Regions from separate parts of the Specibacter sp. NPDC078692 genome, predicted to be linked through region 2. Evidence: riboswitches for the same ligand, from Rfam matches in the RefSeq annotation. Region 2 holds a riboswitch; each other region holds the start of a gene.
What was found. Region 2 has a riboswitch for S-adenosylmethionine ahead of AB0O97_RS02160 (DUF1737 domain-containing protein). Riboswitches for the same ligand answer to the same signal wherever they lie in the genome.
Positions count from the first base shown of each region.

Region 1: it holds a riboswitch for S-adenosylmethionine, as region 2 does, so the genes downstream of both, AB0O97_RS00450 (bifunctional o-acetylhomoserine/o-acetylserine sulfhydrylase) here and AB0O97_RS02160 (DUF1737 domain-containing protein) in region 2, are expected to answer to the same signal.
Region 3: it holds a riboswitch for S-adenosylmethionine, as region 2 does, so the genes downstream of both, AB0O97_RS15525 (ABC transporter ATP-binding protein) here and AB0O97_RS02160 (DUF1737 domain-containing protein) in region 2, are expected to answer to the same signal.

Region 1 covers NZ_JBFBLV010000001.1:109,693-114,356, reverse strand. Annotated here, with positions in the region: gene AB0O97_RS00455 (homoserine O-acetyltransferase) at 1-790, opposite strand, end outside; gene AB0O97_RS00450 (bifunctional o-acetylhomoserine/o-acetylserine sulfhydrylase) at 901-2,217, opposite strand; SAM riboswitch class IV at 2,295-2,411, opposite strand; gene AB0O97_RS00445 (Tex family protein) at 2,769-4,664, opposite strand, start outside.
Region 2 covers NZ_JBFBLV010000002.1:155,651-160,314, reverse strand. Annotated here, with positions in the region: gene AB0O97_RS02170 (O-succinylhomoserine sulfhydrylase) at 103-1,314, opposite strand; gene AB0O97_RS02165 (rhodanese-like domain-containing protein) at 1,428-1,820, opposite strand; gene AB0O97_RS02160 (DUF1737 domain-containing protein) at 1,817-2,077, opposite strand; SAM riboswitch class IV at 2,167-2,286, opposite strand; gene AB0O97_RS02155 (Pr6Pr family membrane protein) at 2,399-3,043, shown strand; gene AB0O97_RS02150 (aminodeoxychorismate lyase) at 3,052-3,963, opposite strand; gene AB0O97_RS02145 (GNAT family protein) at 4,041-4,562, opposite strand; gene AB0O97_RS02140 (class IV adenylate cyclase) at 4,631-4,664, opposite strand, start outside.
Region 3 covers NZ_JBFBLV010000025.1:32,894-37,557, reverse strand. Annotated here, with positions in the region: gene AB0O97_RS15550 (MmcQ/YjbR family DNA-binding protein) at 1-152, opposite strand, end outside; gene AB0O97_RS15545 (dihydrofolate reductase family protein) at 149-751, opposite strand; gene AB0O97_RS15540 (hypothetical protein) at 821-1,642, opposite strand; gene AB0O97_RS15535 (polysaccharide deacetylase family protein) at 1,675-2,631, opposite strand; gene AB0O97_RS15530 (CoA-binding protein) at 2,682-3,098, opposite strand; SAM riboswitch class I at 3,193-3,306, shown strand; gene AB0O97_RS15525 (ABC transporter ATP-binding protein) at 3,397-4,158, shown strand; gene AB0O97_RS15520 (aliphatic sulfonate ABC transporter substrate-binding protein) at 4,216-4,664, shown strand, end outside.

The DNA.
Region 1 (4,664 bases), on a different contig from region 2:
CCACCAATTTGTGTGCTTGGTGGTCCAGATAGCTTTCGATCGCGAACCTACCCCCGGAGTCGGGGCCGAGACGCGCATGGCTGATGGTGCCGCCGTCGTCCTGGGCCTTGCGACCAAAACGCTGACCCATGTCAGCCTCAGAGCGGTAGGTGATGTGGGCGATGCGCCGGGCCAGCCCCAGCCCGGTGGTGGGAGCGGCGCCGTCGTAATAATCCCCGCCAGCGAAGTGGGGATCCTGCCGGATGGCGAGCACCTGCGCCTGGGCAAAGGCAATTTGCTCAGCGGTACTGGCGGCGCAGGAGGCCACCACGGCGCAGCGCCGCACACGGTCCGGGTACATGAGCGCCCATTCCAAGGCCCGCGCGCCGCCCATGGATCCGCCAATGACAGCGAACCAGGAGGCGATGCCCAGTTTCTCGGCCAAGAGCGCCTCGGCCTCGACAGAATCGCGGATGGTGATGAACGGGAAGCGAGAACCGTAGGGCTTGCCATCCGCGGCAATACTGGAGGGCCCGGTGGTGCCATAGCAACCACCAATCATGTTGGCGCACACCACAAAGTACTTGTTGGTGTCGATGACTTCGCCGGGACCCACCAAGCCTTCCCACCAGCCATCTTCTTCGGAATCGCCGCGGCTAACGTGCGTGCTGCCGGTCAGTGCGTGCTGGATGAGTACAGCGTTGTCGCCGGCTGCGTTCAGGGTGCCCCAGCATTCAAAGGCCATGGTCACCGACGGCAGCTCGCCCCCGGCTTCCAGCGGGAGTGCGCCAATCTGGATGGAGCGCAACACACCACCGCCCCGTCCTACAGCCGCGCAGAAGTCCGCACCAACGGGTTCAGCTGCAGCTGGTGCGAACCCGGAGGAAAACAAGCCCTTGTCCACCGTGTGTCCCACTGGGATCACGCCGATTTTGCGGCGCGGAATCCGGCTTCCAGGTCTGCGATGATGTCGGCGACGTTTTCCAGGCCGACGGACAGCCGAACGGCTCCGGGCCGCACACCCGCGGCAAGCTGCTGCTCGGGTGAGAGCTGGGCATGGGTGGTGGAGGCCGGGTGGATCACGAGGGATCGGACGTCGCCCAGGTTGGCCACGTGCGAGTGCAGCTCGAGGCCGTCCACAAAGCGCTTGCCAGCCTCGATGCCGCCCTTGATGTCGAAGGAGATGATGGCGCCAACACCGTTGGGACCGTACTTGCGGCCACGCTCAAACCAGGGGCTTGAAGGGATGCCGGCGTAGGCAACGGCTTCAACGTTCTCGTTGGCTTCGAGCCATTCGGCGACCGTGACGGCGTTGCTGACGTGGCGTTCCACGCGCAGGCTCAGCGTCTCGATGCCCTGGGCAATCAGGAAGGCGTTGAACGGGGAGATGGCGGATCCGAGGTCGCGCAGCAGCTGGACGCGGGCCTTGAGGATGTAGGCCAGGTTGGCACCGAGTGCGCTGCCCACGCCGAGGTCACGGGCATAGACCAGGCCGTTGTACGTCTCGTCGGGGGTGTTGAAGCCGGGGAACTTCTCCGGGTTTGCCGCGAAGTCGAAGTTTCCACTGTCAACAATCACGCCGCCGATGGCTGTGCCGTGACCGCCCAGGTACTTGGTGGCCGAATGGATGACGATATCGGCACCCCACTCAATCGGGCGGAGCAGGTACGGCGTTGCGAGGGTGTTGTCCACGATCAGCGGCACGCCGGCTTCGTGGGCGATGGCGCTGATGTTTTCCAGGTCCAGCACGTCCTGGCGCGGGTTGGAGACCGTCTCGCCGAAGAACGCCTTGGTGTTCGGCTTGACGGCCGCACGCCATTCGTCCAGGTTGTCGGGGTCCGAAACAAAGGTGGTCTCGATGCCGAGCTTCTTCAGCGAGTGGGCCAGCAGGTTGAACGTGCCGCCGTACACGCTGGGGCTGGAGACAATGTGGTCGCCGGCTTCTGCAATGTTCAAAATGGCGAAGGTGGTTGCCGCCTGCCCCGATGCCAGCAGGAGTGCGCCGACGCCGCCTTCGAGGTTGGCGACGCGCTGCTCCACGGCATCCGTGGTGGGGTTGCCGATGCGGGTGTAGATGGGTTCCAGTTCGGCCAAGGCGAACCGTGCCGCGGCACTTTCTGCCGACGGGAACACAAACGAAGTTGTCTGGTAGATCGGCAATGCACGGGCGCCGGTGGTGGCGTCGGGCTCCTGGCCTACGTGGATCTGACGGGTTTCAAATGACCAACCGTTGCTCATGGCTGTTTCCTTTAACACTAGAGGCCTGCACCTGCGAAGCCTCCTGCGCACAATGCGTGGAGGGTTGCGTTGCTGATGGCCCGCGCTTGCACCGGAGCCGGATGGCTCGATGCCAGGTCCTCACCCGGGGCACCCCACCGCGGAAGGAGGGTTGCCGGTCAGCAAGCCGGGGCTGTGCGCTGACACTCATGACCTGCATCCAGTGTGAAAGAATCTCCGCGCGCTTGCAAGATTGTGACGAGTTTATGACTTTGGCCGAAGATGTCCTTGAATTTTCGCGACAAAGGTGCCCTTGTCCAAATTTCTGACTGATGAACGACGCCGGACACTCCCCCTTCCATTGGGCTGATTGGGTTGGGCCGCCTGGGTTGCGTAGGAGTAGCAAACTCATACGCACCACTGGCCGCAAGTGGTGCGCATGAGTGTCTATACGCGCCAGTAACGTTCAGTCGTGCGTATGAGTTCACGCAGTGGCCGCCAGTCCTTTGGACGGGCGCGTGGTTACGTCGCAACCAAGCGCAGCTGCAACGTCGCCGGACTGCTTTGTGGCGCTACTTGCCCAGCCCTGCCCGGCGCAGCGCCTCGGCCAAGGCTGTATTGGCCGACGGTGCCGCGGTATTGGGACGACCCTGCGCGCCGGCACCCCGGGGGCTCTGCGCGCCGGCACCCCGTGGGCTCTGCACGTCTGCAGCCCTGGGACCCTGCCCACCCGGCCGGCGGCCCTGACTTGAGCCTTGGCCGGAACCTTGGGTAGAACCCTGGCCGGGGTTGGCGCCTTTGCTGCGGGCACGCGAGTTAGCGCCGGCGCCCGCACCGGCACGCGCACCAGCACCGGCACCGGCACCCACCTCATCGTCCAGGCGCAGGGTGAGCGAAATACGTTTGCGTTCGGGCTCTACTTCCAGAACCTTCACGCGCACCACTTGGCCGGACTTAACTACAGCGTGCGGATCGGACACGAAGCTGTTGCTCATGGCCGAGACGTGGACCAGCCCGTCTTGGTGCACGCCAATATCCACGAAGGCGCCAAACGCGGCCACATTGGAGACGGTCCCTTCCAAAATCATGCCGGGGCGCAGATCGGTGATTTTCTCGATGCCGTCGGTAAACGTGGCGGTTTCAAAGCGCGGACGGGGGTCACGCCCAGGCTTTTGCAGCTCGGCAATGATGTCTTTGACAGTGGGTAAACCAAACTCACCCTCGATGAAATCGGCCGGGTTCACGGATGCCACCGCGCCGAGACCACCGGCAAGCTCATGAGTGCCCGCACCGGCCGCGACGAGGATCTTGCGGGCCACACCATACGCCTCAGGGTGCACACTGGAGGCATCCAGCGGTTCCGATCCCCCGGTGATCCGCAGGAATCCGGCACACTGCTCGAACGCCTTCGGGCCCAGCCGCGCCACCTTGAGCAGTTCCCGGCGCTTGTTGAAGGGGCCATTCTCGTTGCGGTGAGCCACAATGTTCTCACTCAATAGAGGCCCGACGCCGGCCACCCTCGCCAAGAGCGCGGGCGAGGCCGTGTTCAGATCCACACCCACCGCGTTGACGCAGTCTTCCACGACAGCGTCAAGAGAACGGTCCAGTTTGGCGGGGGTGAGATCGTGCTGATATTGGCCCACGCCAATGGACTTGGGCTCAATCTTGACCAACTCGGCCAGCGGGTCCTGGAGGCGGCGCGCAATCGATACGGCACCGCGCAGGGATACGTCCATGCCGGGAAGTTCGGCACTCGCCAAGGCCGAGGCGGAATATACGGATGCGCCCGCCTCGGAGACCACCAGCTTGGTGACCAAACGGTCAGGGTTCAACCGCTTGAGTTCGGCCACCAGTTCAGCAGCCAGCTTGTCTGTTTCGCGACTGGCAGTCCCGTTGCCAATGGCGATCAGCTCAACGTCATGCCGCTGGCACAGCGAGACCAAGGTGGCGAGGGCTTCATTCCAGCGTTTTGCCGGTGCATGCGGATAGATGGTCTCAGTGGCTGCAACCTTTCCGGTGCCGTCCACCACCGCTACCTTGGTGCCCGTGCGCAACCCCGGATCCAGACCTAGGGTGGAGCGGTTTCCGGCCGGAGCGGCCAGCAGAACATCGCGCAGATTGGCGGCAAATACGCGCACGGACTCCTCTTCGGCACTCTGGAACAACCGGACGCGCAGATCCACTGACAACCGGGTCAGAATACGTGTCCGCCACGCCAAACGGGCTCCGGTCATGAGCCAAGTATCGGCGGCACGGCCGGAATCGGAGATGCCCAAGGAGCGAGCCACAGCATTTTCGTACACCGTCCGGGCCTGGACCGCCGCTTCCTTGTCACGGGGGTCAGCCTCGGCCAGATCCAGCGACAGCACACCTTCCTTTTCACCGCGCAACAAGGCCAGGACCCGGTGACTGGGCAGGGTATGTGGCGGCTGAGCGAAGTCAAAGTAGTCCTTAAACTTCTCCCCTTC
Region 2 (4,664 bases):
GAATCGATACAAAATTTCTTTGCGAATTAGCTATGTGACGCGGGTTACCCGAGCGTGGTGCGCAAGGCGCGCTGCTTGTGGGGAAGGGGGAAGTGCAGCCGACTAGATAGCCGCCAGTGCCGCGGCCAGATCCTGCTTCAGATCCTCTACGTCCTCGAGGCCAACGGAGAGGCGCAAGAAACCGTCAGAGAGTCCGATGGCTGCGCGGCCTTCCGGACCCATAGCGCGGTGCGTGGTAGTGGCCGGGTGCGTGATGAGTGATTTGGTATCGCCAAGGTTATTGGAAATATCGATGATGGATAGGGAATTGAGCAGCGCAAAGGCAGCATCCTTTCGGGTGCCGTTGGCGGGTTCGGCCAGCTCGAACGTCAACACGGTACCGCCAGCCTTCATCTGCTTCTTGGCCAGCTCGTACTGTGGGTGTGAGGGGAGATGCGGGTACAGCACGCGTGCTACCTGCGGTGCTGATTCTAGGAATTTGCCCAGTGCCAGTGCGTTGTTGCAGGAATGTGTCACGCGCAGATTCATGGTTTCCAGGCCTTTGGTCAGCACCCAAGCATTGAAGGCAGACAATGCCGGCCCCGTGTGGCGCATCAGGTTTTTGACCGGTCCATCGATGAATTCCTTGGTGCCCAAGATGGCGCCGCCCAGCACCCGGCCCTGACCGTCAATGTGCTTGGTGCCCGAGTACACAATGATGTCCGCACCAAAGTCGCCGCACTTTTGCAACAGGGGAGTGGCGAAGACGTTGTCCGCCACCACTTGCGCGCCCGCCGCATGGGCTAGATCGCACACGGCCTGAACATCCACAATTTCCTGCATGGGGTTGGATGGGGATTCAAAGAAGACGGCCGTGGTGGGCACACTCAACGCCTCGCGCCACTGATCCAGATCCGGTCCGTCAACGAACACCGTCTCCACACCCCAGCGCGGGAGCAGCTCATTCAGTATCACAAAGCAGGAGCCGAACAGTGAGCGCGACGCCACCACCCGGTCCCCGGCACCCAACAAGGCACCCAAAGCGGTGAATACGGCGGACATGCCGGACGCCGTCGCAAAGCACGCTTCTTTGCCTTCGAGTAGCCGCAACCGTTCCTGAAACGTGGCCACGGACGGGTTGCCGTACCGCGAGTACACAAAACGGTCCACTTCTCCGGTGAAGGACGCCTCGGCGGCCTCGGCGGATTCGTACACAAAGCCGGAGTTCAGAAACAGGGCCTCGGAGGTCTCTTGGAAGTTGGTGCGGTCAAGCCCGCCGCGCACGGCAGCCGTGTCCGGGGACCAGGTGGCTGCGTGCTCGTTAAAGTTGCTCAATTACTTGTCCTTGGCATTCGCTGGTGAGTGAGGAGGCTGGATGCTGGCATGCGATGGCACAGTGCAGACGCGCGGGACGCGGCGTTCCGCATGCCGCGTTCCGAGGAAAGGCGTTAGTACCAGGGTAGATTGCGGTTTTTCCAACCGTTCAGGACACGGTCGCCGAAGCGGTCGGGTTGACCCTCGAATCCCTCGAGTACGTTGTACGCCGTGTAGCCGGCCGCAGTTGCTGCCTCGGCCGCCGCGATGGATCGGACGCCCGAACGGCACAGCAAAACCAGCGGCTTCTCGGCGGGCACTGCGGCCTGTAGCTGTTCCAGGAACTGGGGGTTGTTGGTGCCGTCAGACAGATTCCACTGGATGAAGACCGGTTCGGAGTTCAGCGCGGAAACGTCGGGGACGCCAATATGCGTCCATTCACCTTCGGTGCGCACATCCACCAGGGTGGCTCCGGCAGCTAGGTGTTCCCAAGCTGTTGCCGGGGCCAGATCCCCTGCGTAGCTCACGCGATGCCCTCGCCGTCGAACTCCAGCTCGGCGTCCAGATCGTCCACTGCGTTAGCCACGGCGGCGTCGCTACTGGCAACTGCCTGGGGGAGGATCACGGCCTGGGCGCAGATCACGTTCGTGCCATTAAAGGTGACGGCCGGCCCTCCGTGAAGCACATAGCCTTCGTCGAGGGCTGCTGAGATGCGCTCGCAGAAGGAGCGATCGTCGGGACCGGTGATGAGCCGGTAGGCCAGGGGTGATTCGTCCGCGGACATGTTCTCTCCTCATTGCAAGTGGCCGCAAGGCTGCAAGCGAGAGCTGAGGACGGTGCTCAAAAAATTTGGACATTGAGTTACCGCACCGGGGTTCGCGCTTGCAAACTTCAGCCGTGGAAGCTGGGTTTGCCGAGTAGTCACCTGAGGCACCCCGCCGGAAAGAGGGTTGCCGGCCAGCAAGTCAGGGCTTGACACTGGCACTCATTACTCCCTTTGAAACTAACACATCCACCGCCCCTTGGGACCCTAAGAAGTGCATGTATGGCGCAAAATGACGGCAGCACTACAGACGCGCAGCCCATGAGCTGACAGTATGAATCCATGAGCCTCAGCCGCGCCTTCATCGCCGTCCGTTTCCTCTTTGGCGCGGTGACCTTGGTCGCCGTGGGAATCCAGCTGGGCATTCACATTGGCCACGGCTTCAGCGTGCTGAACTTCTTCAGCTATTTCACCAACCTCTCCAATATTTTTGCCGCCGTGGTGCTGGTGGTGGAGTCGGTGCTGAGCTGGCGCGGCAAGGATCTGGGACCCGCGTGGGCGCTGTTGCGCTGCATTTCCGTGGTGTGCATGGCGTTGGTGGGAATCGTCTTCAGCGCCCTGCTGCGCGATGTGGATTTGGGTTCGCTCCTGCCCTGGATCAACACGTGGCTGCACTATGTGATGCCTGTGGCGATCGTGGCCGACTGGCTCATCACCCCGCCGCGCCACCCCATCGCCTACAAACGCGTGCTCGTCGCCATCGCGTTCCCGCTGGCGTATTTGGCGTATTCGATCATTCGCGGCGCGGCCATCACCTGGTACGCCTACCCCTTCCTCAACCCGTCCGACGGCGGATATGGTCCCGTCCTGCTGACTTGCCTCATCATCGCCGTGGCCTTCGTGGCCATGACATTTCTGATCATGTGGTTGGGTAATTGGCTGAGCGGGCGCTCGGCCCGGCGGGCAGTGGCAGCTTCTGCGGTTTAACTCGGCAGTTAGAGGGTCTGTGCGAGAAGCCTTGAAAGTTCCGCTGTCAACTCCGAACGGATCTCCGGCGTGCCAATCTCTTGGCCGTCAATGGTGTTAACGGGAGCCAACAGACGCAGGCTGGAAATCAACCACACGGCATCGGCATCCAGCAGATCAGCCGGAGTAACAGGCCCGTAACCCAGCTCCCAGCCTGCGGCTTTTGCGGCTGCAAAGAGGGCGCCTTGCGTGGTGCCGGGCAGGATTCCGGTGTCCAGATGGGGCGTGATGAGTCGCTTGACTGGCACGCCGGAGTCGTCGGAGATGTGTGCCAAAAGTACCGACGACGTCGGCCCTTCCAGTACGAGCTGGTCGCCGCTGGTAAAGATCACGTCATCGGCGCCTTGGCTATGGGCGTGGCGCAAGGCCGCCATATTGACGGCGTAGGAAAGGGTTTTGGCGCCCATCAGTAGCCACGGTGCGCGGGCAGAAATGTCGCTGTCGTAGCCGCGCTCCAGTAGTAGGACGTCCAAGCCCTTGGCGCGTTGTGCGGCCAGTGCGAGCGAGACTGGGCTGACCGTAACCCAGGCTGTGGGGGAGTTGGCGCCCTCGGGCCCGCGGGTGACGACCAGCTTCACCACACATTGACCTGGCTCGCCGGTAGCGGCGGCATCGCTGACGGAGTAAGCCGTGAGCGCCGTCGTGATGGCGGCTTGCCACAGCTCCGCAGCCGGAATCTCCAAGTCCATGGTGCGGGCGGATGTGGCGAGCCGGTCAAGATGAGCTTGAATTTTGCGAGTTGCGCCGTCCACGGCCAGCATCGATTCGAAGATGCCATCGCCGCGGGTGACGCCCTGGTCCGTGGCCAGAATGCTCGGCTGGGCGGGATCTGCCAGCCTGCCGTGCGGATGGGCGGGGTCTAGGAACACCAAAACAGTCATGGTGTCGAGCATATCCCCACCCGCTCCCCAACCATCGTTCCTCGGCCGGGGCCCCTCGCCTTAGTGCGGCCGGAACTCTAGAACTTGAGGTCCTCCCATTCGAAGCGGCTCACGGTGCCGTTCTCCCAGTCCTGACGCAGGATTGAGTAAGCGATCGAGGCAAGATGTCCGCCGTCGCTGGTGGGCCAGGCCAAACGGTAGTGGGCTTCCTTGACGAATCCTGCGCGGAGGAAAGTCTTGCGCATGGCGATGTTGTCTTCTCTGGTTTGGCCCTCGAAGCGTCGAGTGTTCGGCATGGCGTGAAAAACCAAATCACAGAGTGCCCGGAGCACGGGAACCCCCAAGCCTTGGCCGCGATGGGATTCCTCTAGGCGCAGATCGAAAAGCGGGGTGTCGTCTTCTTGCAAATCCTCAAGCGCCGCCATGCCGATCTGGTTTTCGTCCTGAGTGACCCAATAGCCCTGGGTGTCCTCATTCCAGAAGCGGCCCTTCGCAATCCCCGCCCGTACGTCCGGTGCATGCGGCGCTGCCTGAACACGGAAGGGGAAACGGTTGCGCGCCAGAAAACTGACGACGTCTTCAGCGTCTGCGGGCGTCATTGGAACAAAGTTTATGGACATTCACTCACCCGATCCACCGAGTTGGATCTCGCCCCAGGAAAGCACCTCTAGTGGGGGTATATGACATTTTCGGCGTTGAGA
Region 3 (4,664 bases), on a different contig from region 2:
CCCAGCGCAAATACTTTGCCCACCCGCACAGTCCCGCCGCTGCTAGGCGCTTTGACCTTGAAAACGCTGATTTCGGGCCCGAAGGGGAAATCCTCATAGGCGCCTGTCATGGCCAGTGCCGCGGCACGCAGAACCGTAGCGGCGATACTCACGGCAACCCGATTTCTGACGCCAGTGCCTCACCCTTCGGTGCCTCATCCTTGAGCACACAATAGCTCAGCACAGCAAATTCGCCGTGCTGCTCGGCGCTGCGTAGTTTCAGCCGTTCGGCTCCCACATTGCGCGGCAACAGTGGTGCCCCGCTTGTCAGCGCTGCCGGGGCGAAGGTGATAACCAGTTCATCCAGCGCCTCGCAATCCAGGAACTGGCCGGCCACATCTCCGCCGCCTACCACCCAAATATCCAGCTCGCCGGCTGCCGCCCTAATCTCCTCCAAGACCTCCGGCACGGAACCACTGACGAAGCGGACGTCGGCACCGTCGGGCAGGGGAAGACTACGCGAGGTGAACACGTAGGTGGGTTTGCTGCCGTAGAACTGCTGCCATTTGCTTGGCTCCGCTAGGAGATTTTCGGCCTTGAGTACCCACTCATAGGTGGCAGAGCCCTCCACAAAAACACCCGCCGTCTCCATGAAGGCGGCAATGTCGGGGCCGCCGGAATTATCCACGGCAAAGAGCCAATCCAAGGAATGGTTTTCATCTGCCAAGAAGCCGTTCAACGTTGATGCGGTGTAGTACACGGTCTTCGTCATGGATTCAAGGCTACCGGCAGTATGTGTGCCCCGCCGTACCGGCGCACACCGTACCGGCGCAACCAGGCGTCAGGCCAGACATAAGCGGCCGAGTGGGGTCAGACGCACTTCCTGCAAGCCGTCATAGCGGCTGAGCCGGCCCAACCATTCCCCACCCCACTGGTTTGTGTAGTCGCTGCGCGCACCCTCGGGCGGAACGTAACGCACATCCACCAGACCAAGCGTTGCCGCGTACTCGAAAAGCAGCACCAGCACGTACCGCCCCTGCAACAAAGACCAGTCGCTGTAGCCTTCGTACCCCAGACTGCCGTACTGCGGGTCCTCGATGTAAAGCTTCCACAATCGCATTTCTGTGCGTTCAATTTTCGGGTCCATGCCCAACGCCTGCATTTTTGCAAACAATGCGTCCACTGGCGTCCATGAATCCTCGGTCAATAGCCGCAGTCCCTCGGCTGCCAGCTGCCGCCGAGGTTTCAAGGCACTCAAGACGTTGGCGGAGCGCTGGCCCTTGATGGCTTCTATTCGGCTGAACTCATCGATGATCCCCGCCTTCAACCACCGTTCCCAAAGTCCCTTCAAAACCAATGCAGGGTCCTTGGATAGTGCCGTGCAGCCACGCGACGTCAATGCCATTCTGGGACCGTCTGCCAGTCCACCGGCCTGCAGCAGTAACGGCCAGGCAAAACCGGAGATGGGTTCGTTGGCATAAAATTCCCCGCCGGGCAGCACAGTCTCCAACAACCGCATGGTGGCAGCCGTGGGTTTCCGTGTGGCAGCACTGACCCGTAGTTTTCCGGCGTCGGCCAGCGCGAGCACCACCGGTAGCTGGGCCAGCGCCCTCGGCTCCGTGTGAACTTCGGTGGCGTCCCGGGTGCGATCTTCGTTTTCCACCGGCTTAAGCTCCTTCTATTTTCTACGTGATGCTACGGGGTGGCCAGATAATCTTCGAGCAGCACCACTTTGAGTCGGGCTGCTTTTTGCGCTTTGAGGAAGGCCGCGAGGTTTTCCGGGAATTCCTTCCTAAAATGCATGAGCACAATGTCCCCAGGTCGCAGCCCCGCGCCCACTTGGTAGTCCATTCCCCCTGCATTTGCCTTGCTTTCCCAATCCACAATGGCCTTCATGCCGCACTCCGCAACAGCCCGCCGGGTGGCCATGGTGTATGGGCCACCCGGCGGTCGGAAGAAGACCGGCCGGCGCCCGAACTGCTGTTCTTCGAAGTCAGCCATGCCGCAAATTTCGGCCTTTTGCTGCTCGTAGCTGAGCTGAATAAATCCCAGATTATGGGTCATGGTGTGGTTTTCAATGAGGTGTCCGGCCGCAGTGTATTTCCTGTAGAAATCTGAACTTCCGGCGATAAAATTGTGAGCCAGAAACAACGAGGCCTTGATCCCGTGCTGCTCCAGCAGCGCCAGGTCCGAGTCCCGCTTCACGGCGCCGTCGTCGATCGTCACGAACACCACCTTTTGCTCGGTAGGCACCTTGGTCAGCACCGGCGCCATCCCGTCGACGATGGGCGGCAGCACATAGTCCGGCACCAGCCCTTCAAGGGTGTCTACCCTCCCGGTGGCCGGGTTAGTCGCTGGCTGAGCGCTGGGGACTTCCGACGCCGGAGCTTGCGTACTCGAGGCAGTGCCAGTCGCCGCGGGGGTACTCGAGGCAGTGGCTCTCTCGGGAGGAGTTTTTGTGACCGGGTTGCTTGCGACGGGGGTACTTATGGGCGGCGCGGTAGTAGCTGGCGCAGTTACTGGGCCCGGCAGCGCTGAACTGTTGGTGTTGACCCACCACAGGCCGGTGGCCACGAGTGCAATCGCTAGGAGCAACACCGAAAAAGCCACCCAACGGCCACGGCTGGGTGAAAGGTCAAGATGGCGGGGCATGGCAGCTTTCCTTATTTCTGAAGATCGTCGTTCAGCACAGCCTGCGCCGCTTACAACCCGAGTTTTGCGGCTTCAATCTTGGGACAGGTATTCATCACCACGTCCAGTCCTGCAGCTTGTGCACGTTGGGCCGCGTCCTCGTCAATAACGCCCAGCTGGAGCCAGACAGCCTTGGCACCCACCGCGATGGCCTGGTCTACAACATCACCCACCCGGGTGGAATTTACAAAACAGTCCACCACGTCGATGGTTCCGGGGACCTCGGCCAAGGCTTTGTACCCCTTGGCACCATGGACGTCATCGCCTTTCAAACTCACCGGGATGATCTCCTGGCCCAGGTGCTGCTGGAGGTACAAGGAAACACCGACGGCAGGTCGCAGCGGATTACCGGACAAGCCCACAACAGCCCAGCGACCGGGTGTGGTCAAGAGCCGGCGGATGAGCTGCGGGTCATTGAGGTGTGCCATGTTACGAGCCTAGTCCTCCCACCGATTGTTACGCTTCGCGAACTCCACCCGCTTGCCGATTTCTGCCGCACACCACTACGTCCTAGTCTTGAGATGACCATCCCGAGCGGCCGAGAGATCTGGCTCATTGACGCCGCAGCAACCCTGGTTGACACCTTTGTAGAAGGAGTCATCGCCGGCAGGGTGCTACCGCCAGGAACGATGGAGTGTTGTGATGTCTGCTTTACTTTCGCCCTCGGTGTCTGCCGAACCAGTGGCGCCACCAACAATAGTTTCTGATCCCCAGGGCACTGCGGCCATGCCGGTTTCCTTTCATGGGCTTGGCAGGTCTTTCAGTTCCAAGGCCGGCACCCACACCGTGCTCCGTGATGTTTCCTTTGACATTCAGGCCGGGGAAATCGTAGCCCTACTGGGACCTTCTGGCTGCGGAAAATCCACCCTCCTGCGTGCCGTTGCCGGACTCGACGCTCCCAGCAGCGGCTCCGTGAGCATTGATGGAACAGCCGTAACCGGCATTGATTCACGCTGTGCCGTAGCCTTCCAGGAACCTCGGCTCCTGCCCTGGAAGTCGATCGCCAGCAACGTGGCGATCGGGGTTCCTGCCGGAGCCGACTCCGCCCGCAGCCGCCTCGTGGTGGAAAATCTGTTGGAACTGGTGGGTCTATCCGCCTTCGCCGGGCACCGGCCGCGGGAAATCTCCGGCGGCATGGCCCAGCGCGCATCCTTGGCCCGCGCCTTGGCTCGCAACCCTGGAGTTCTATTGCTTGACGAGCCCTTTGGCGCGCTGGATGCCCTGACTAGAATCACCATGCAGGACCTGCTGCTGGATATCCATTCGGCAGAACCGACCACGGTTCTGTTGGTCACTCACGACGTAGATGAGGCATTGCAGCTCGCGGACCGGATCATCCTGTTGGGCTCCGACGGCACGGACCAGCCCGGTTGCACCATTGTGCGCACCGTGGACGTGCCCGGCACACGCCCCCGCGACCGGGCATCAACAGAACTGGCCGGGCTGCGCAGCTCACTGCTTACCAGCCTCGGCGTCGACGGCCACTAGCCGCTACTTTTTACTTTCTCTCTTTCACTCTTCAGCACACCCATTTTAAGGACCACCATGTCTAATTCAGCTCTTTTCAACCGACGCTCATTCCTCGGATTCACAGCCGCCGTTTCCGCTTTGGCCCTTGCCGGCTGCACCGGTGAGAATGCAGCCACCGACGCTGCTGGCAAGGTGGGCGGCTCCGATACACTCAACATCGACTTCGCCACCTACAACCCGCTCAGCCTGATTATCAAGGAGAAGGGCTGGCTGGAGGCAACTCTGGCCGAGAAAAACGTCACCGTGAAGTGGTTGCAATCGGCTGGTTCCAACAAGGCCAATGAGGCACTGCGTGCTGGCGCCATCGACGTTGGTTCCACGGCAGGCTCCGCGGCGCTGTTGGCACGCGCCAACCGCTCCCCCATCAAGACAATCTCGCTCTACTCCCAGCCTGAGTGGGCGGCCCTAGTCACTAACAAGGACTCCGGTATTACCAAAGTTGCTGATCTCAAGGGCAAGTCCGT